DNA from 3 places in the Ruegeria sp. C9 genome. Region 3 is predicted to be linked to each of the others. Evidence: riboswitches for the same ligand, from Rfam matches in the RefSeq annotation. Region 3 holds a riboswitch; each other region holds the start of a gene.

What was found. A riboswitch is a leader RNA that binds a small molecule or an ion and turns the genes downstream of it on or off. The one in region 3 is predicted to bind cobalamin.
Region 1: it holds a riboswitch for cobalamin, as region 3 does, so the genes downstream of both, ACR0NE_RS00240 (hypothetical protein) here and ACR0NE_RS11010 (DUF1636 family protein) in region 3, are expected to answer to the same signal.
Region 2: it holds a riboswitch for cobalamin, as region 3 does, so the genes downstream of both, ACR0NE_RS16605 (energy-coupling factor ABC transporter permease) here and ACR0NE_RS11010 (DUF1636 family protein) in region 3, are expected to answer to the same signal.

The regions. Positions count from the first base shown of each region.
Region 1 covers NZ_JBQFRU010000001.1:50,725-57,871, reverse strand. Annotated here, with positions in the region: gene ACR0NE_RS00270 (hypothetical protein) at 1-89, opposite strand, end outside; gene ACR0NE_RS00265 (histidine phosphatase family protein) at 194-775, opposite strand; gene recR (recombination mediator RecR) at 845-1,438, opposite strand; gene ACR0NE_RS00255 (YbaB/EbfC family nucleoid-associated protein) at 1,503-1,847, opposite strand; gene ACR0NE_RS00250 (DNA polymerase III subunit gamma/tau) at 2,079-3,839, opposite strand; gene ACR0NE_RS00245 (phosphatase domain-containing protein) at 4,012-4,512, shown strand; gene ACR0NE_RS00240 (hypothetical protein) at 4,517-4,924, opposite strand; cobalamin riboswitch at 5,016-5,235, opposite strand; gene ACR0NE_RS00235 (alpha/beta fold hydrolase) at 5,358-6,215, shown strand; gene rsgA (ribosome small subunit-dependent GTPase A) at 6,252-7,147, opposite strand, start outside.
Region 2 covers NZ_JBQFRU010000006.1:165,554-172,700, forward strand. Annotated here, with positions in the region: gene ACR0NE_RS16585 (hypothetical protein) at 1-1,153, shown strand, start outside; gene ACR0NE_RS16590 (hypothetical protein) at 1,150-1,995, shown strand; gene ACR0NE_RS16595 (AMP-binding protein) at 1,988-3,409, shown strand; gene ACR0NE_RS16600 (transglutaminase-like cysteine peptidase) at 3,914-4,537, shown strand; gene ACR0NE_RS16605 (energy-coupling factor ABC transporter permease) at 4,643-5,326, opposite strand; cobalamin riboswitch at 5,403-5,615, opposite strand; gene ACR0NE_RS16610 (L,D-transpeptidase) at 5,831-6,493, shown strand; gene ACR0NE_RS16615 (hypothetical protein) at 6,535-6,807, opposite strand; gene ACR0NE_RS16620 (heavy metal translocating P-type ATPase) at 6,994-7,147, shown strand, end outside.
Region 3 covers NZ_JBQFRU010000003.1:552,298-559,444, forward strand. Annotated here, with positions in the region: gene cobG (precorrin-3B synthase) at 1-407, opposite strand, end outside; gene cobN (cobaltochelatase subunit CobN) at 404-3,697, opposite strand; gene cobW (cobalamin biosynthesis protein CobW) at 3,703-4,758, opposite strand; gene ACR0NE_RS11010 (DUF1636 family protein) at 4,755-5,135, opposite strand; cobalamin riboswitch at 5,221-5,427, opposite strand; gene ACR0NE_RS11015 (NAD(P)-dependent oxidoreductase) at 5,533-6,519, shown strand; gene ACR0NE_RS11020 (glycosyltransferase family 2 protein) at 6,634-7,147, shown strand, end outside.

The DNA.
Region 1 (7,147 bases), on a different contig from region 3:
CCTTCGACAAAACCTTTGTCGATAAGTTCCTGCGACAGGGCGGCAGTGGCGGCGAAGGCGGCTAAGGTGAGTGCGAGAAGGCGGGTCATTATGTGCTCCAAGTCTTTCGCTCAGTGGAATTTAACTTAGTTCATTTTTCAAGCTAATTTGAGATTTGAATCTAAAGGACACCAAAAACACTTATCCGCCAAGATCATTGCAAACTACCCGTCTTGGTCAAGATAGTCTCGGTGCCGTTTGATAGGCGGAAAACACATCCTTGGGTCCTGGGAAGTATTAACAGATCGTTGATGCCAAGGCCCAGCCAAATCCCGCGCAATATCAGTGACGTAACCCCGTGCGTCACCACGATTGCGGATTCGTCTTGCTCGTCTAAGAACGATTGTACCCTCTCATAGATCTCGTCAAAGCTTTCGCCATCCGGGCTGCGAAAATACCAATGATAGGATTCGTATGGGCAATCGATTTGAGTCCGAATGAACTCCCGCGTCGCGCCTTCCCATTGGCCAAATGCAATTTCCGTTAGCCGGTCATCGTTTGCGAAATCAAACTGGGGTGCAATCGCCAGCCTTGCGGTGTGTTGCGCCCGCTCCTGCGGGCTGACGAACACGCGTTTAGGGTGGTTGGGGATACGGCGAAGTATCTCCCGCTGCTGCCGCGCCTGATAGATACCGGTTTCCGTTAATGGAGAGTTCTTGCGGCCTTGAAACTTGCCCAAGGTATTCCACTCGGTTTCGCCATGTCTTAGGACAAACAGATCGGGGTACTTGGTCAATGCGGTTTCCTGAATTACTCACAAGCTAATTTCTAGTCTAGATTGACACTGCATGCCGAAAACACTTTGTCAGATTTCCTTCCTCGCCCGCAAAGCCGCCGTAATCGTCCCGTCATCCAGATAGTCCAACTCTCCCCCAATCGGTACACCTTGTGCCAGGGATGTCAGACGAACCTGCCCCTCCAACTGATCAGCGATGTAGTGGGCAGTGGTCTGGCCATCGACGGTGGCGTTCAGGGCGAGGATGATCTCGGTGATACTCTCGGCCACAACCCGGTCCTTCAACCGGGGGATACGCAATTCATCCGGGCCGACCCCGTCCAAAGCCGACAACGTGCCGCCCAAAACGTGATAGCGGCCCTTGAAGACCCCGGCGCGCTCCATCGCCCAAAGGTCGGCGACGTCTTCGACTACGCACAGTTCTCCGGTTGCGCGGGCCTCATCATTGCAGATGTCGCAGATATCGGTGGTGCCCACATTGCCGCAGTTCAGACATTCACGGGCGGTGACGGCCACCTGCTGCATCGCGTCTGAAAGCGGCGTCAGCAGCAGGGCGCGTTTGCGGATCAGGTGCAGGACTGCGCGGCGGGCCGAGCGAGGGCCGAGGCCGGGCAGCTTGGCCATAAGGTCAATCAGATTGTCGATGTCGCTATTCGAACTCACCGTGAGACCCTCGCAATTGGGCCAGGGAAACACGCCCCGGCCATAGATCCGTCAGGAGGGTGTATCAGAACGGCAGCTTGATGTCTGCGGGCAGGCCCATGCTTTCGGTCAGCTTGGCCATTTCTGCCTGCGAACGTTCCTGCGCCTTGGTTTGGGCGTCCTTGATCGCGGCGAGGATGAGGTCTTCGACTACTTCCTTATCGTCACCGTTAAAGATCGACGGGTCGATATCCAGACCTTTCAACTCGCCCTTGGCGGTCGCGGTGGCCTTGACCAGCCCGGCACCGGATTCGCCGACAACCATGATGGTGTTCAGCTCTTCCTGCATGTCAGTCATCTTGGTCTGCAGATCCTGCGCGGATTTCATCATCTTGGCCATGTCACCCAGGCCGCCTAAACCTTTTAGCATCGGTAATCTCCTGTCACTCGATTTGTGGCCTAGATACGAAGCGTAACCGCGCGGCACAAGAGGTCAGGATACTCCCGCCCGTCGTCAAGGTCTTTGGCAAGACCTTTCCTCCCGTTAGGCCCGGCAGTGCGTAAGGCGCGCTGCAGGGCCCATAGCCGCTCAGGTCGGCGCCAGCCGATGGCCCGTGGCGGGTGCGGGAGCATTTGGTTGAGGTGCGCTTATGCTCGAAGCTTAGTCTTCTTCGAACGGGTCCCATTCGTCTTCGACCTCGGGCAGGGCTTCGGTTTCGACTTGAGCGGCGCGTTGTTCTGCGGTTTCGATGCTCTTGATCCGCGCTTTCGGGAAATGAGTCAGCACTGCTTGCACCAGAGGATGCTGTTCAGCCTCGGCCTTCAGTGCCAAGTCTGCAGCGTCCCGTACCTCGGCAATGGTCGGTGCGTTGCCCTCAGCGACAATAGAAACGGCCCACCGGTTGCCCGTCCAACGCTGCAGCGACGCGCCCAATCGTTGTGACAGGTCGGTCGGGGCGTTGTCGGTTGGGGCGAACTCGATCCTGCCTGGTTGGTAGGATACCAGACGCACGCCGTTTTCAACCTCGACCAACAACTTCACGTCCCGGTTGGCTCGGATCAGTTCGACCACATGTTCAAATGTTGGATAGCGTGCCAGAGCTGCCTGCACATCTTGGGCTAGCGCGGCTGTTGGCCCGCCTGCGTTGCCGCCGATTCCCGATGCGGCATAGGCCGGTCGGGCCACAGCCTGTGGCGCGGCAGGAGCATGTCCCGGCGCACCGATTCCCTTGCCGGGGCCACCATTGGGCGGCGGAGGCGTATCTTGCAGACGCTTGATCAGCTCCTCCGGGCTAGGCAAGTCGGCCACATGGGTCAGGCGGATCACGGCCATTTCCGCAGCCATCATTGCGTTGGGTGCGGCGGAAACTTCCTCGAGCGCTTTCAGCAGCATTTGCCACATGCGTGTAAGGACTCGCATGGGCAGAGCCTCGGCCATTTGTTGACCTCGGGCGCGTTCGTCGGGGGAAACGGTGGGATCTTCGGCGGCATCCGGGGTGATCTTGACCACCGATACCCAATGCGTGATTTCAGCCAGATCGCGTAAGACGGCGAGTGGATCAGCCCCTTCGGCATATTGCCCGCTCAGCTCGGTCAACGCGCCTGCAGCATCGCCGCGCAGGATCATATCCATCAGATCCAGCACCCGGCCCCGATCAGCCAGCCCGAGCATGGCGCGCACCTGATCCGCGCTGGTTTCACCGGCCCCGTGCGAGATCGCCTGATCCAGCAGTGAGGTCGCATCCCGCGCTGATCCCTCGGCGGCCCGGGTGATCAACGATAACGCATCCTCGGCAATCTGCGCCCCTTCGGCATCTGCAATCTTGCGCAGCAGACCGATCATATCCTCCGGCTCGATCCGGCGCAGATCAAAGCGCTGGCAACGGGACAGGACGGTCACCGGGACCTTGCGAATCTCGGTGGTGGCAAAGATGAACTTCACGTGTTCGGGGGGTTCTTCCAGCGTCTTGAGCAGCGCGTTGAAAGCGCTGGTCGACAGCATGTGAACCTCGTCGATGATATAGATCTTGTAGCGCGCGGACGCAGCGCGATAGCGTACGCTGTCGATGATCTCGCGGATGTCATTGACACCGGTGCGGCTGGCGGCGTCCATCTCCATCACATCGACATGGCGGCCCTCCATGATGGCTACGCAGTGTTCACATTGACCGCAGGGTTCGGTGGTAGGGCCGCCGCTGCCATCGGGACCGATGCAGTTCATACCCTTGGCTATGATCCGAGCGGTCGTCGTCTTGCCGGTACCGCGGATACCGGTCATGATGAAGGCCTGCGCGATCCGGTCCGCCTCGAAGGCGTTTTTCAGAGTGCGCACCATGGCGTCCTGACCGACCAGATCGGCAAAGGTTTCGGGGCGGTATTTACGGGCAAGAACCTGGTAGGCGGGGCTGGGCGTCTCGGTCATGTCTGCTCTGTCGGATTCGCGTTACGCCGCAGCGTAGAGGCCCTCGCCGCCCGCGTCCACAGCCAGCCGGGACGATTTTCATTTTGGAATGCGTGGGTATGCGGCTAAAATCCACTCTATTCTATTTACTGGACCAGTATGTTGTTGGGTGAAGTTTGTTTGGGGGGAGATTATGTCGCAACTGGTGGTTTATGCGTTGCAGGTTGGCGGAGGCACCTTGGCCTTGTCCTCGATGCCTGGGCGTGGAGGAACGTATACAGAAGACCTTGATCTTATCGCAGACTGGAAGCCGGGACTTGTGATCTCGATGACCACTGAGGTCGAGATGATTCAGGATGGTGCGCGGAATTTTGGCGCTGATATTCAGGGGCGTGCCAGCAGATGGGTGCATTTGCCGATCGAAGATTTTGGCACGCCACCCAAAGAGATTTTGGACCGCTGGCCCCGCGTTGGCGCGACTGCCCGTCAGGCGTTGTCAGGTGGTGGCCGTGTGCTAGTGCATTGCCGTGGTGGCTGTGGCCGATCCGGGATGGTGGTTCTGCGTCTGATGGTTGAATGCGGTGAACGGCCTGAGGCGGCATTGAAGCGATTGCGTACGGTGCGTCCTTGCGCAGTCGAGACAAATGCCCAGATGCTTTGGGCCGTTGAACCGGCCCGTGTTCAAGCCGTTTGACGGCTCAGACACCAACATGTGGCGAGATTTCGCCACCGTTGTGCTGCACCAGAAGCGAAGCCTCAAGCATGGCGCAAGGAGGATTCCTTAGCAGGTCTGCGGGTAGGCTGCGGTACTCGGTTCCGAACATCATGTCTGCGTAGTCATCCAGCCGGCCGGTATCGATTTCAGGATCGGTTCCGCAGAATACACGTATCTGGTCGCATTGGGCGCGAAAGCGGGCGGTGCATCCTTCCGGGCAGTGCGACAGATCTATGGTGCCTTCAATCTCAAACTCAGTTTTCGTGACCGGTTTTGTGGCGGACATGGCCTGCGTCAGAGCCCGCGCCATCTGTGCCAATGCGGGGCAGGGTGCGCCAGTACGTTGGCACACGGTCGCCGCGAATTCGTGTGTTTTGGTCTTCCAGATCATCAATGCGCCCTCCGCGCGCAAGGCGAGGGCGTGGCACAGGTTGGTCGTTGCGGAGCACGATCAAACCCGTCCCGGACACCCCGCCCGAGTTTCGGTTCTACATCTGATGGCAGGTCTCCTGACTTGCGGGTCATCGCTTTGCCGACCTTCCCAGCCTTCAAGGCCAGTGGTATCTCGGCATTGCTCTCCGCTTACAGTTGCGGGGGCAGTCTCGGACTAGGTTCTTTCCGGATTTATCCGGGCAGAACCGCACCGTGTTCCCTTTTCATCCCGGCCCGATTGGGCGCGAGAACCATCGCGACATGGCTAGCGGCTGCGCCGTGCCCGAGTCAAGAAGATTGCGTCAGGCAAGTGACGTACGGTCCAGCCACGTCAACCTTGACTTGAGGCGCTTCGGGTGAACTGATCAGTTCAGTCGGTATTGGAGGGCACCATGTTGGACACGCAGCTGGCGGTTGTGACCGAGGATTTTCAAATCCCGTCCGGCCCGGCAATGCTGTCGGCGCGTCTTTACCGTCCGGTAGCCGACCCCGAAAAGGTGGTCGTCATAAACGGTGCGACTGGGGTGCCAAGGGATTACTATCAGCACTTCGCCCGGTGGCTCGCCGAAGAACAGGGCATGGCCTGCCTGACTTACGATTACCGGGATTTTGGTCACTCTTTGGTGGGTTCGCAAAAGCGGTCAAATGTCACCATGGCCGATTGGGCGTTGATCGACATTCCAGCCGCCCGGGCCGAGATGCGCCGACGATTTCCGCAGGCCAAGCTATGGAGCATCGGTCATTCCTTGGGCGGAATGTTTGGCCCGATCCAACCCGATATCGATCAGATCGACAGGATGATCTGTGTCTGTTCGGGTCTGGTAACGCTGGCGGATCACCCTTGGCCTTATCGCGCTTTGGCGGCGTTGTTCTGGTATGGTCACGCGCCGCTGGTGGTCAAGGCGCTTGGCTACCTGCCCGGGCGGTTGGTCGGGTTTGGATCGGACCTGCCTGCCCAAGTCTATTGGCAATGGCGCAAATGGTGCACCGCCCCCAAAAGCTATGTGCCAGAGATCGGCACGACACTGCCCGCCGCCCGCTGGAAAGACTTGGGCAAACGTGTCGATCTGTTTACCTTCGCAGATGATGAAATGGTGCCGCCGGATGCTGTCTGGCGTCTTGCCGATCTCTATGGACCCAAAGCCGGGCGCCATCTGCTTGCACCAAGCGAATTAGGAGTGTCCAAGATCGGCCATATCGGTGCATTCGCAAGACGGAATGCGGCAGTCTGGCCTAGACTGATCGCCTGATAGCGCTGGGCACCGGTAGGTCGGTGCCCGGCTTCGTTATAGCCCTTTACGGGATTTTTTCTCGTGCATCACGCTGCGCACCATCTTGCCGAACGCCTTGTCGCGGGCGCGGGCCTGCGCCACCGAAGCGGAATTGTGTTGGTCTTCGCGCCGCAGCTTGCGCCAGCGGTCCAGCCGCGCGGGATCAAGCGTACCAGCGTCGATTGCCGCCTGCACCGCACATCCGGGCTCGGTCTCGTGCTGACAATCCGAGAAGCGGCAATTCAGGCTGAGGTCTGAGATGTCCGAGAACACCTCATCCAACCCCTCTTGCGCATCTAGCAGACGTAACGCGCGCAGGCCGGGCGTATCGATCAGCCAGCCGCCATTGTGCATGCGATGCAAGGCGCGTGAGGTTGTTGTGTGCCTGCCGCGCGCATCGTCTTCGCGAATACCTGCGGTGGCCTGATCCTGCCCCGTCATCCCGTTGGCGAGCGTCGTTTTCCCAACGCCGGATGATCCAAGCAAGGCGCTGGTTTGTCCTTTCGGACACCACGACAGAACTTGTTCGAGATCGCCGTGATCCAGCGCGTTGACCGCAAGTACCGTCAGAAACGGGGCGAGCGATTGGGCTTGATCTACATAAAGGCTCGGATCATCGCACATGTCCGATTTGGTCAGAACGACCACCGGATAGCAGCCTGCCTGATGTGCCAGCGCAAGATACCGCTCCAATCGTGGCATATTGAAATCGGCGTTGCAGGAACTAACGATGAACAGCACATCAACATTTGCAGCAATCAGCTGCGCCGCTGCCCCTGTACCTGCGGCCCGGCGCTGCAGCAGGCTGCGCCGGTCCAGCACTCGGCGTATGCGTTTGTTTTCATCCGCCAGAACCCAATCCCCAACGGCATATGCGCCGGTTGATTGATCCAGAGATAACAAAGGCGATT
Region 2 (7,147 bases), on a different contig from region 3:
CTGGCCGGTTTACATGCTGATTGCGGCCACAATCCTGGTGATGCTGGTGCTGCGCCTGCCTCGTTTTTCGTCGGGTCTGGGTGCAACTTTGCATGGTGTGGATCGTACGTCCTACGGCGACTTTCTGCTCGCCCTGGCAGTTGGGCTATGCTTTCTGCTAGCCGGGGAAAACACGCTGTTCTACATCCTGCCAATCGCCGTTCTAACACTGGCGGATGCAGCCGCTGCGCTTGCCGGGACTACGTATGGAACCAAACGCTACGTGGTAGAAGATGGCGACAAGAGCTTAGAAGGGTCCGTGGTGTTTTTTGTCGTAACGCTATTGGTTGCGATCATCTGCTTCTTGTTCTTATCGAAACTCCCGCCATCTAACATCATGATGTTGTGCCTTATGGTTGCGGCTTTTGGCACATTGGTCGAGGCACAAAGCTGGCGCGGGTTTGACAACCTGTTCCTGCCGCTTGGCTTGTTGATTTTCCTAAACGGCCACTATTTCAGCTCTTTGGCAGAGCTCGCCCTGTTGGCCGCCATGTTCTTTGCCGCCCTTGCCAGTTTCGGCGTAGTGGGAACCAAACTGGGCCTGACCAAACATGCGACCCGTGTCTATGTTGTCGCGGTTTTTTTGCTGCTGGCCGCCGCAAAGCTGCAGAACACAGTACTGCCGATCATGGTTCTTGCCGCACATGGCTGGGCGCGTACCGCTTCTCCTTGTGACAGTAAGTACCCCGATCTGGATATCATAGCCGCCTTGGGGCTTTTGGGGTTCGGTTGGCTTGCGGCTGGAAATGCAACGGGATGGGATGCGGTTTCCTTCTTTGGGCTCAGCGCGATGGGGCTGGCTATGGGCCTCGCTGCTGTGGCGCTGCGTCCCATTCCTATTGTGATACCACTTGCTGCGGCTGTCCTGTTTCTTATTCGGACATGGGCTGTTTCCCAGAATTCTGAACAGTCGAACTGGGCCGAGCCGCTGACGGTACTGGTCCTGTTCTCATTAGCTTGTTCAGTCGCTGCGCCGTTGCTCCGACCACATTGGTTCGAAAAAGATAGGGTGCTCAGGCTGACGCTATTGGCCCTCGCGCCGCCGTTGCTTTACTACGTTTGGATCGTTGCTGGATCGCTAAGTGCTGGGTTCTTTGCCGGAGTTTTTTCATGACCAAAGAGATCATCAGAACGGCGGATGCAAAGCTGACCGTTTATCTGAACGGTCCGAACTGGGAAGGCGCGCGCGCCGCGACCTTCGGCGATTTTTCCTGCAAAACCTCCGAAGCCGGTGCCGAAATCCTGCGCAAAGGGATCGAGAGGGTGCAAGACGCAGGCCTGGATCGCATCATCGGGCCGATGTCAGGCGATACCTGGAACAGTTACCGGTTCGTCTCGGACAGCGACGGGTCCGCTCCGTTCCTGATGGAGCCTACCAACAAACCGCATGAGCTTGAGGTGTTCCGATCCGCAGGATTCACGGAGATCAGCCGCTATTTCTCGGCTCGGGTGTCGCTGCGGACCGCCGCTGGATCAGCACCGCCAGAAACCGATAGTTTTGTCGTGGAAGAATGGGATGGAACAAACCCCGAGGCACTGTTTCGTCAGGTCTTTAAACTTTCAACCCGTGCGTTCTCAAACAACGCGTTCTACAAGCCGATTGCCGAGGCAGATTTTCTGGCCATGTATATGCCAGTTGTGCCGATGATGAAGCGCGAACTGATCCTTTTTACGCGCCGCCATGACGGCACATTGGCCGGGTTTCTGTTTGGCATTCCCAATTATGCCGAAGGCCCCAATCCGGCATCCGCAATCCTCAAGACCTATGCAAGTCTCGAACCGGGCGCCGGACGGCATCTAGCCCACCGGTTTCACAAGGCGGCGCTCAGGATGGGGTACGAAACCGCCATTCATGCGCTGATCCATGATGACAACACCTCCGCCGAGCGCAGTGCAGCGGAAGGTGCGACAATATTCCGGCGCTATACTTTGCTTGGACGGAAACTGAATGGCTGACCTGCTGTCCCAATTCGCCGCGGCGGTTAAACGGGTTCCTGACCGGACAGCCATAGTGGACGGCAAGGGCCGCGAGATCACCTTTCAAACCCTGCGCACGCGCGTTCAGCACTTGGCAGGTCGGTGGCAGGACAAGGGTATCCAGTCAGGTGATCGCGTGTTGTTGGCCATGCCTGTCAACGCGGACCTATATGCGAGTCTGGCTGCGCTTTGGACCCTTGGCGCAACCGTTGTCTTACCAGAGCCAGCCTTGGGGCTGGCCGGTCTGCGCCACGCCGCCCGAACAACGAAGCCAAAAGCGTTCTGTGCAGCGGGTGCGTATTCTTTGCTGAAGTTTCTGGTTCCGGATCTCTGGGCCCTGCCCCTGCTGACGCCTGGTAAAAGCCGCAGTAACCCGGTGGCGCAAAAGGTACAACCGGACGATATCGCCCTTATTTCCTTTACCTCTGGTACAACTGGCCTGCCCAAGGCCATTCCGCGCTCACATGCGTTTCTGATGGCGCAGCACGATGCCATCGCACCCCTCCTCGACAGCCGCAAGGCCGAGCGCGATCTGGTGGCCTTTCCGGTGTTCACCCTGATCAATCTGGCGGCCGGGCGCACAAGTGTTCTGCCCAACTGGAGGTTCAGCAAGCCGGACCGCCTGTCGACTGTGCAGTTGGAAAGCTGGCTCCAAACGCAACAGATCACCCGGGCCCTCATCCCACCATCGCTATGTGAAAAACTGGTTCAATCCGACGATACCGGTCCGTTGCACACGGTGTTCACCGGCGGCGGTCCGGTGTTTCCGAGTCTTGTCGAGGCGTTGAGAACCCGGCACAGTCTGTCGGTTGTGTGCGTCTACGGGTCGACTGAGGCTGAACCGATTGCCCATCTTGACGCCGCGGATATCACGGTGAAGGATCACCACGACATGGCTGTTGGAAGGGGTCTACTTGTGGGATACCCGGTGCCCGAAATCACGCTCCGCATCCGCGACAATGAAATTCAGGTCGCCGGCGCACATGTGAATGACGGGTATTTGGACCCGACCCACTCAAAGAACAACAAAATCGCAGAAGGTGGTGTCATATGGCATCGGACCGGTGACGCTGGCACGCTGGATGATGACGGGCGTTTATGGTTATGGGGGCACGTCGGGTCCGAAATTGAAGTCTTTTCAGGTACGCTCTTCCCCTTTGCTATCGAAGTCGCGGCACAGCGATGGCCAGGCGTAGATCGATGCGCGCTCATCAATACCAAAGCAGGCCCCACACTTTGCGTCCAAGGTTCCGCGGATCACATCGACGATTGGACTAAATCTGCGCTTGGTTTTGACGTTCCAAATGTGATTTCGATTAAGCACATCCCTATGGACAAGCGTCATGCCTCCAAAGTCGATCGTACGAAACTTGCACGCATCATAGAAACCTGACGCAATATGTCTCGTAGGCCACTGAACCTGCCCAACTCATCGCTCCCGTCGCTGTGCGCGTTAACAGAGGACTGAGTGTAGCGACGAAGTCATTGTTTTAGAATTTCCAATCAAAACCTGCACACCTTGGTCAGGGGAAATCTGCAATTGCCAGTTACATCTGGCCGCATGAAACATATAATCGCAGATACACTGTTAGGGTGCGCCCCGGCGAACGGTTGATACCCATTTCATTGCACAAAGATGTTCAGCTTGACGCGTCATCCAAATCCGCCACAAACCTCAAGCGTTTCTAACCCAGGACTACTAGCCGGCTTTCTTCTATGCCGCTGCAAGAATCTCAATTAAGCTCACCCACATAATCACGACTAATAACTGCGCGCTCGAGAACTTTGCTGCTCTGCATTTTAAATTGTATAAGCTGTTGTAATGCGTCGATGAACATAAAAGATTGAAATAGAGTTCTCTTGGCTCGGTAGCTTCAGATACCCAGGAGAAACGAGTATGGGGAAAGCAGATATGACAAAACCTACTTCCGCTCAGAAAAAACTTTCGGAACGGTTACCAGTTTATCTATCGTTGGCCTGTATCATATGCAGCTACCTTGTCTCCGCCGCTTCATTGCAAGCTTCTGAGCTTCCCTGGATCAAACTAGATAGAGAGGTTCAGGCGCCATCGGGCGCCAAATCACTCTGCAAAGATTATTCGTGGGCGTGCGCGAATACTCGTACTTCTGGTCTGCCAGAAGCGCAGGAGAAACAGATCGTTAAAGCGATTAACTTGCGCGTCAATCGGAGGATCCGCGCCGTTTCGGATCAAAACCAATACGGGACAAAGGAATACTGGACGCTACCAATGCAGGGGTCAGGGGATTGCGAAGATTTCGCTTTGCAAAAGAAGTTTGAACTAATGCAGAACGGCTTGGATCCTACGAAGCTACTTATTGCAACTGTCTTAGACACCAATCGCAGTGGCCATGCAGTTTTAGTTTATCGCTCGAGTGAAGGCGATTTGATTCTGGACAATGTCACCAACAGGATCAAATCGTGGAAGGAAACGAGGTATCTTTTCCTACGAATACAGGACCCAAATCACCCTGATCGTTGGGTACAGGTTTCTAGCGGCTAAAGACAATGTGGCGCGCCTTAGAGACGCGCCACAATAAAATTTTGGTCCTGCGACTACTGGTTGTTTCGCGGCAACCCAAGTTTAGGACACCGCTTCAAACTTTGGTCAAGCTTTCGCAGCGTTGTACAAACGCGGAGTCACCAGACCTGTACTGTTCAAACCGCGCATTGCCTTGGCTGCCGCAAGCACTGCCAGATCAGCAATCGGCTCAATGACGATTACCAGCATATAAGCGCCGCCAAAGGACAGAACCGACGCCATGGTTTCTGCGCCGAAACCCTGGCCGTAGAAGGCCCAGAACCCAACCCATGCGACTACTCCTCCCTGATACGTCGCACTTAGGGCAAGAGCTTGGCCATATTTGAGGTCAACATATGCTGTGCCGGGTGCGATGATGCGGCTGGCCAGTGCCTGTAGCGCAAATAGCGGCACCAGCAGAGTGGTCAGGTTGATGAAGTACTGCGGAAGATCGAACGGGGCAAAAAACACACCCTGAATCAGGAGACCAGCTGCCAATCCAAAAGCCGCGGGTGCAGCACCGAGAAGCAGAAACAGCGTCGACCCCAGGATGAAGTGGACTTCAGAGACACCAACCGGGAAATGCGGCAGGACTTCGAAGAAAAGGAAAACCCCAACGGTGGCGAGCACCGAGCGCATAACAAAAGATGCAGGTCCATTCGCACGCAATGTGGAAAACGTTTCTTTCGCTGCGTAAGTAGCCGCACCTGCGGCGGTAACATAGGAAAGCGCGATTTTGGCACCATTCACGATGCCCGGTTCGATATGCATGTTCTTTCTCCCTACCGCCTCACCCGGCGGCTTGTCAGGTTGAATCGACCGTAAGGCCGACAGGTTCAGTCTGGGCATAGCCCGGCGCTTTACGGCAGGTCTCCTGACTCACGGGTGCTCGCTCCGCCAACCTTCCCGGTTCCATTACGAACCAGTGGTGTCTTGGCATCGCTCTCCGCTCACAGTTGCGGGGGCAGTTACGGAATTGGCGCCATTGAAAACACCGAACCGTATTCCCTTTTAATCCTTTTGGCTTCCGCCATCAGGAACCGAAAACAAATCACCGCTACAATGGCGGCTTCGCCTGTGTCAATTGTCTTTGCGACCTATTCCAATGTAAACTCGACCGAAGCAGGATTCACGCAACCGGTCACGTGATCAACTGGGTAAACCAAGCGTTACCTGAAACCTCTTGAAGCTCTAGCTGCTAGAGGCTTTAAGATTCGAATTAATTCGCGATGGTGCGATCCAAATACGTTAAACTTGTGAACCAGGACGAGACCTATGCTTACAAGGCGCCATTTCATTCAATCCACCACAGCGCTGTTCTCGGCGTCTGCGGCCAGTCCATTGATCGCCAAAACCTGGCCAACCGCATCGCAGAAGACCTATTGGGACAGTCAGGTCACGCCAATTGGTTACGATCCAATGACCTCAAATCCGTGGGGTGTTCATGACCGTTTTTTACCAAGACGCGTCGCGGCAAATGATGGTTTGGTTCCAGGTGACATCCATGTGGATGCCGTCGCGCGCTATCTCTACCATATCGAAGAAGGCGGGACCGCAATGCGCTATGGCGTAGCGATCGCGCGCGGGAACCTTTACGAGCCCGGCACCTATGTTATCCGCCGAAAGGTCGAATGGCCACACTGGACACCAACCGCTTCAATGATCGAGCGCAACCCCGAATACGCGGAATTCCGGAATGGAATGGAGCCCGGGCCGAATAATGCTCTCGGCTCTCGTGCCCTTTATCTATACGTTGGAGACCGAGACACATATCTCAGAATTCACGGCACGCCTGAGCCAAGAAGCATCGGCGGTCGCGCAAGTTCTGGATGTGTGCGAATGATCATGGCTCATATCAATGACCTCTACCCAAACGTGAAAACCGGCTCGACCGCTTTCCTATACTCTGCCGAAGATAGCGTCACAGCCCGCTCATGAATATTGGGCAGCGTACATGGACGTCGCTGCCCTCATTTCGATCAGGCGTCGCGCGCAATGCAGATCGGAGCGCCATTCGTCGCGCGCAATGGTACCAATGTCGTCTCGACGGGTCCGCTGTGCTCATACCAAAAGCAATTGTCTTCGGGCAGGAGGCGCGCTGTGGTCAAATCCTGCGCCGGCCCTGCCAGCGCTACGACCGAATCTGGCACGTTGCCTGGTTCAAGTGCTTTGCTTTTGGCCCCAGTGAACTGGGCTGAGCAACCAGCCGTAATCGAGACTAACGTGATGGTAATTGCGATCCGTTTCTGCATTGATCTATTCCAAATTTTTTGCGTCATCTGCAATTAGATTGCATCCACACGGCCGGCCCGCAAGACGAAATGAACTAACAATATCGCAGGCAAAGAACCCGGATGAAAAAAATATAAAAGGTATTGAAGCTCTAGTTACTGTAGGAACTATTTACAAAGGACCATAGAGATTCTTGAGGTCCAATCATGTCATCCGATACCCATAGCCACGACCATGGCCACGAAAACAAACATGGTCACCACGCATGCGGTAGTGGCGGGTGTGGCGACATCGCCCCCGCCGGTCCAATTCCTGAAGGTGGTAGAAGCTTTCAGGTCTCTGGCCTTGATTGCGCCGAAG
Region 3 (7,147 bases):
GTGTCGATGGCAAAGCCGAACTTGGCAGGTAAATCCGGAAGCTCGGCCAGACGCTGGATCAATTCCTGTGTCAGCCGAGCGGTCAGATCACCGGCTTCATAGAGTGGCGAGACCAGAATGTTGCGGCGAATTTCGATTCCGGGTTCGGCGTCCAGCAGGTTCAGCGAGGAAAGCGCGGCCAACAAGGATTGATGGTCGGTTTCCTTTACTCCACGCAGCTGAAGGTTGGCGCGGTTGGTAAGGTCGATCGTGCCATTGCCGAACCGTTCCGCCAATTCGCACAGCCCTATCGCCTGTTGGGCATCCAGGCGCGCCAGCCGAGGGCGCACACGCACGACCAGCCCATCACCGGACATCATCGGGCGATGGGCACCGGGGCACCAGCCCTGCACGATGGGCGCACTCATCCCAACCCCTCCAGGTCGGCGCGGATCGAGTTCCGGCGGGTATGCCATAGCCCTGCCTCCAGCAGTGCCCGGAACCGATCCTGCATGGCCTGATGTGCTTGCGGGTTTGCCTGTTGCAGGAAGGCGTCGACCTCTTCATTGCCCAGCGTGGCGTCGTGGTACAGATCGAACAGATGCGGTGCGACTGTGCCGGACAGATGCGCAAAAGATGCCATATGATCCAGCGTCGCCGCGATTTCAGCGGCACCCCGAAACCCGTGCCGCTGCATTCCGGCAATCCATCCCGGGTTGGCGGCGCGGGCATAGACGACGCGGCTGATTTCCTCGGGCAGGGTGCGGGCGCGCGGGTTGTCCGGGTTGGTATTGTCCAGATGATAAAGCTGCGCAGTACCACCAGTGATTTTCTTGGCGGCAGCAAATCCGGCCTCGTGCGTTGCATAATCATTGGCCAGCAACAAGTCCGTCTCGGTCAGGTCCTGTAGGTGCACAAAGCTGTCGGCGTTGGCGACGCGTTGCGAGATACCGTCCTTATCTTGCGCTATATGCTCGCCTTCCAAAGCGAAGGAACTGGCATCAAGCCAAGCCTCACCCGCTTGCACGCGTGCCTCATCCGTATAGGTTTCGGACAGATGAGTCATGTTCAGACCATAGCTGCCGGGGGCTGGCCCATAGACCCGCGCCGCAGGCTCCTGACCGGCGTAAGGATTCCAGTCGGGTGCTTCATCTCGTTTGGTCAATGCGCGGACAGCCTGACCGTACAGCGCTGAAAGCGTCGGGAACACGTCCCGGAACAGGCCAGAGACGCGCAGTGTTACGTCCAGACGCGGGCGGCTGAGATCGGTGATCGGCAAAACTTCGATGCCCGAGACCCGCTCAGACCCTTTATCCCAAACCGGCTTCACTCCCAGCAGGTGTAGCGCCATGGCGAATTCCTCGCCCGCTGTGCGCATAGTGGCCGAACCCCATAGATCGACGATCAAGCCCTTGGGGTAGTCGCCTTCTTCCTGCATATGCCGCCGAACCAGCTCTTCGGCGAGCTTGACGCCTTGTGTGTAGGCCGCGCGCGTGGGAACCGAGCGTGGGTCGGTCGTATATAGATTCCGCCCGGTCGGCAAAACATCCGTACGCCCGCGATAGGGGGATCCGGACGGCCCGGCCTCGATCCGTTTGCCCGCTAAAGCGTCAATCAGGGCAGAGCGTTCAGCTTGGGCTGAGGGGGCAGCGTCGAATTTGCCCGTCTCATCGGGGACGCGCCCATAGATATGCAGCCCATCACCGAACTGGCTTTCCTTGATGTCGCAGACAAATCGGTCAATGCGCGTGATCGCCTCGGCGGTACAGGTGGCCTGATCGAGGCCAAGATCGCTTTCCAGCCCGATGGCCTGCGCCTCGTCCCGGATATCTTCCTGCAGGCGGTCACGGCGTTTGGGGTCGAGGCCATCCGCATTCGAGAACTCGTCCAACAGCGATTCCAGCCGCACCATGCGATCTGGTGTGCCGCTTTCCTTCATCGGGGGTGGGATATGGCCCAACGTAACCGCCCCGATCCGACGCTTGGCCTGCGCGGCCTCGCCGGGGTCGTTGACTATGAAGGGGTAGATCACCGGCAGATCGCCGATTAACGCCTCGGGCCAACATTCGTTGCACAAGGCGACTGATTTTCCCGGCAACCATTCCAGCGTGCCATGTGCGCCGATATGGATCAGCGCATCCGCGACCAATCCTTTGCGCAGCCACAAGTAAAAGGCGACGTAGGCGTGGCGCGGTGTGCGCGACAGATCGTGATAGTCGTCATCGCGCAGTTCGGGTGTGCCGCGCTCGGGCTGCAGCGCGATCAGAGCCTTTCCGCGACGCAGCGCAGTGAAGTGGAACGCGCCATTTGTGAAAGCAGGGTCGTCTTCGGGAGTGCCCCAAACCTTATTGAGATCGGCGCGGAGTGTTTCCGGCAGCGCCGCCAGCGCCGCCTGATAATCCTCTAGCGGCCATGAAATCCGGGCATCAAGAAGAGTTTCAGCAATCGGCTCGGTAGGCGCGGTGTCATACCCTTCGCCTTGCAGATCGAGCAACATTGCCTCAGCCGAGGCCAGCGCATCCAGACCCACTGCATGTGCCATCTGCCAGTCTTTGCCGGGATAGGTCGATAGTACCAGCGCCGGAACCTGCTCCGCTTTGGGTTTGTCGTGAAGGTTCAGCCAGCCGGAGACGCGGTTGATGATGGCTTCGATCCGTTCGGGTTCAGCCCGATGAGCGAAGCGAGAATACTCGAGATGCGGGTCGCGTTTGCCCGGCTCTTTGAAGGATACGATGCCCGCGTTGATCCGCCCGTCCACTTCCGGAAGGACCACATGCATGGCAAGATCAGCTGGTGAAAGGCCACGTTCCGCTTCGGCCCACGCTTTGCGGCGTGAGGTGGCCAGCGCCACCTGAAAGACCGGCACCTCTGCCACATCGAGAGGTGAGGTGCCTGATGCGCCCTTGCCTGAGAATGAGGTGGCGTTGACGATCGCCGAAGGCTTCAGCGCTACAATAGTCTCGCGCAGCCAATCGGCGGCATTTGGTGCTTTGAGCGACGGGGCAAACAGGCCGACGGCCTCAAAACCTCGCGCGCGCAAGCTGCGGATCAGCGCTGCGATTGGGGCTGTGTCCGCCGAGGTCAGATAAGCACGATAGAAGGTTACGATGATACGTTTCGCATCACCGGGCAGAGCGTTTTCTGCAGGGATCACGCCGTGATCTGGGCACCAGGCACCGCATTCGGGGATGGTCTTGGCGCCCATGACCGGACCTGCATACAACCCCGCAGCCAGTGCCATCTGCGCCAGAGCGGCCTGCGCCGCGACCTCACCGCCGGTGTCGCACAGATGCGCCAGCCGCCGCAGGGTCGAGACAGGCAGGGTAGAGTAATCATCCAGCCGCGTATCCTCGCGACCGTCTGCGGGCAGTACGGCCAGTGCAATCCCTTTGGCCTGCGCCAGCGCCAGAACCTGCTGCAAGCCGTAGGCCCAATAGGGCACTCCACCGATCAGACGGATCAGGATGCCCTTTGCGCCCTCCAGTGTCTGCTCGACATAGGTGTCGACTGAGAGGGGATGCTTCAGCGCCGTCAGATTGGCCAGCCGCATCGTTGGCATGCGTCCTTCAGGCCCACCTCCACGATGCCATCCCGCCGCGAAAGCGCCAAGGTCACTGTCGGAAAAGGACAGCACCACCAGGTCCGCCGGGCTTTGGCCCAGATCGGTCGGGGTCTCGGTTTCTTCGAGCCCATGGCTTTCGCGGAAGACGACGTGCATAAGTCTTACTCGGCAGCCTCGGTTACACCCACGAGGATATCGCGGATCTCGGCCTCTTTGATATCGTCATGCTCGGCAATGACCACAAGGCGCGAGCGACGGTCTTCGCCGGGCTCCCACGGGCGGTCATATTGGTGACGCACGCGCGCACCGACGGCCTGAACCAGTAGGCGCATGGGCTTGCCCTGAACGGCGGCATAGCCTTTGACGCGCAGGATATTCAACTCGTTGGCCAATCGCTCAATCTTGGCGACCAGATCAATCGGATCGGTTTGCTCGGGCAGTTCAACGATGATGCTTTCGAAATCGTCATGCTCGTGATCGTGATGGCCGTCGTGATGGCTGGGACGCGCGTCCATGTCATCCTCGGCCGCGGCTTCTAGACCCAGTACGACGCGGACGTCCACGGCACCCTCGGCCACTTCGACAACGGGCATGGGGCGGGGCGCTTCGGCGGCGATGATCTCTTTCGCTTTCGCAACGCCTTCCGGGCCAGCCAGATCGGGCTTGGTCAGCAGAATGATGTCGGCGCAGGAAATCTGATCCTCGAACACCTCGGACAAGGGAGTTTCATGATCAATCGAGTCATCTGCCATGCGTTGCGCATCCACCGCCTCGACATTCGGAGCGAACCGACCAGCGGCCACGGCCTCGGCATCGGCCAGAGCAATCACGCCATCGACGGTGATTTTCGAGCGGATATCGGGCCAGTCGAACGCCTTCAGCAGCGGTTTTGGCAGGGCAAGACCGGAGGTTTCGATCAGGATGTGATCGGGGCGCGGCTCTAGTGCCATCAGGGCTTCAATGGTCGGGATGAAATCATCGGCCACGGTGCAGCAGATGCAACCATTGGCCAGTTCCATGATGTTTTCCGCCGGGCAATCAGGAATGGCGCAGGACTTCAGGATATCGCCATCGACGCCGACATCGCCGAATTCGTTGACGACCACCGCCAGACGCTTGCCCTGCGGGTTCTGCATCAGATGGCGCACCAGTGTGGTTTTGCCCGAGCCCAAAAAGCCGGTGATCACAGTGACGGGGAGTTTCTCGAGATTGCTCATTTCAGGGCTCCAATCGGGGGAATGCGGGCCGCACAGTTTTTGCGGAAATGTTCGGGACGTTCGCGCCATTTGACCAAACCGTCCTCGGTGGCGAGGTATTTGGCTGCGCCTTCGACGATGGTTTCGACATGGTCGATCTCGTTCAGATGCTCATACACGAAAGTCCAGCGATCCGGTCCTCCGCGTAGCACGATCGAGCAGCCTTCATCGCAATTCGACAGGCATTCCACAGCTTTCAAGGTAATGCCTTCGGGCAGGCCCGCCTGTTCAAGCGCCTTGTGCAGCAACGTGCCGGGGCGCTGGGCGTCATCCTCGACAGGCAGCCCGCGACGGCAGGTAGTGCAAACCAGCAGTTCGACCGGTGCGGTCTCGGTCATGTCTCTCATCCCCCCAAATCCTCTTCGTGGGGGACGGGGTTTCATGCGGGCCGATCACAGCCCCACACCGGAACACCCCGTCCGGTTTCATCTTCGGGCGTTGGCAGGTCTCCCGGCTTGCGGATGTCAGAGGAGGCCTCTGTCGGATGTCCCGCCTTCCCGGCCATACTGCCAGTGGCTTTGGGCACCCTCTCCGGTCACGGTCGCGGGGGCGGCTGCGTTTGACGGCAAAAACCGCTGACGCATTCCCTTTTCATCTGCTCTCGCAGACACCAACGAAAGGGACATGCGGCAGGGCAGGGTTGCTTGTCAAGCGAGTCGCGCCGATCCGTGAAAAAGCGGATAAAAAGCGACCTGTCGGGGTCGCTGGGCGGCATGATACTTCTGCAACGACGTGCTGGCATGGCAGCAAGATGCGAACAGGAGGATACCGCGCATGAAAGTAGGGTTTATCGGGCTGGGGAATGTAGGGGGCAAGCTATCTGGATCGCTGCTACGAAACGGTATCGATCTGACGGTTCATGACCTGAACCCGGATCTGGTGACCGAATTCGTCGCCAAGGGTGCCAAAGCCGCCAAAAGCCCGGCGCAACTGATGCGCGATTGCGATGCTGTTATAACCTGTTTGCCTTCTCCTGCGGCCTCGGATGCGGTGATGCAGGAAATGTTGCCAGAGGTCGGCCCTGGCAAAATCTGGATGGAAATGTCGACCACCGACGAAGCCGAAGTCAAACGCCTTGGCGCAATGGTCATCGAACGAGGCGGCGCAGCGGTGGATTGCCCGGTTTCGGGCGGATGTCACCGGGCAGCGACGGGTAATATCTCGATCTTCGCAGGCTGTGATCGTGAGACTTTTGAACGTATCCTGCCATTCCTGACCACCATGGGGCGGCGCATTTTGCACACGGGCGATCTGGGCTCGGCCTCTGTTCTGAAGGTGTTGACCAATTATCTGGCGACCGCCAACCTGATCACCTGCGCCGAGGCATTGGTGACAGCCAAGGCCGCCGGCATGGACCTTGGAACCACCTATGAGGCGATCAAGATATCGTCAGGCACATCCTTCGTGCACGAGACCGAAAGTCAGGTCATCCTGAACGGCTCGCGCGATATTTCCTTCACCATGGACCTGGTGAAAAAAGATATCGGTCTGTTTCAGGAGGTCGCCGACCGTGCCGGAGTTCCCCTTGAGATAAACCCATTGATGATCAAGATTTTCGAAGATGGCATCGCGCGATATGGTGAGCGTGAACTGTCCCCGAACATCATCAGGCGGCTAGAGGACGCGACCGGACTGGAGATCCAGGCGCCAGGGTTTCCAACCGAGATGCTGGACGACGAGCCAGAAGAACCGGGTTATGAGGTGATCCCGCAGAATCGGTAGATCAAATAATCGGCAAGTGTTGCGGCTGTCTGGCGACCTGGTTGGACAAAATTCTGGGGCTATTCTAAACAGATCAACAGGAGTCCGACACCGGCACAGGCAAGAGAATAACTTATGACGAATGAGACCTTTCTCATCGTAACAACGATGAAAAACGAAGGGCCTTTCATGATCGATTGGGTGGCCTACAACCACGCAATCGGTTTTGATGACATTCTGATTTATACCAATGATTGCGCTGATGGTACTGATGCCATGGGCGAACGGCTGCAAGTGCTTGGCTGGGCTCACCACGAGCGAAACAGACTGGGTCCGCGCGCCGCGCCGCAGGTTCGTGCATTTTCGCTTGCGCGGAATCACCCAAGCTATCTGTCATCGGATTGGATTCTCAGTTTGGATGTGGACGAGTATATCAATATCCGTTTGCCCAATAGTGATATAAGAAGCCTCGTTGAGGCCAGCGGCGTGGCGGACGCGATCTCGATCTGCTGGCGCATGTTCGGAAATGCGGGTCAGAACGATTTCGTTGATCGACCTGTACCTGAGACTTTCTTTCTGGCCGCCACCGAAGACAGCTATCCGCATCACCGGACCAAAGGGTTCAAAACGCTGTTCCGCAACAATGGGA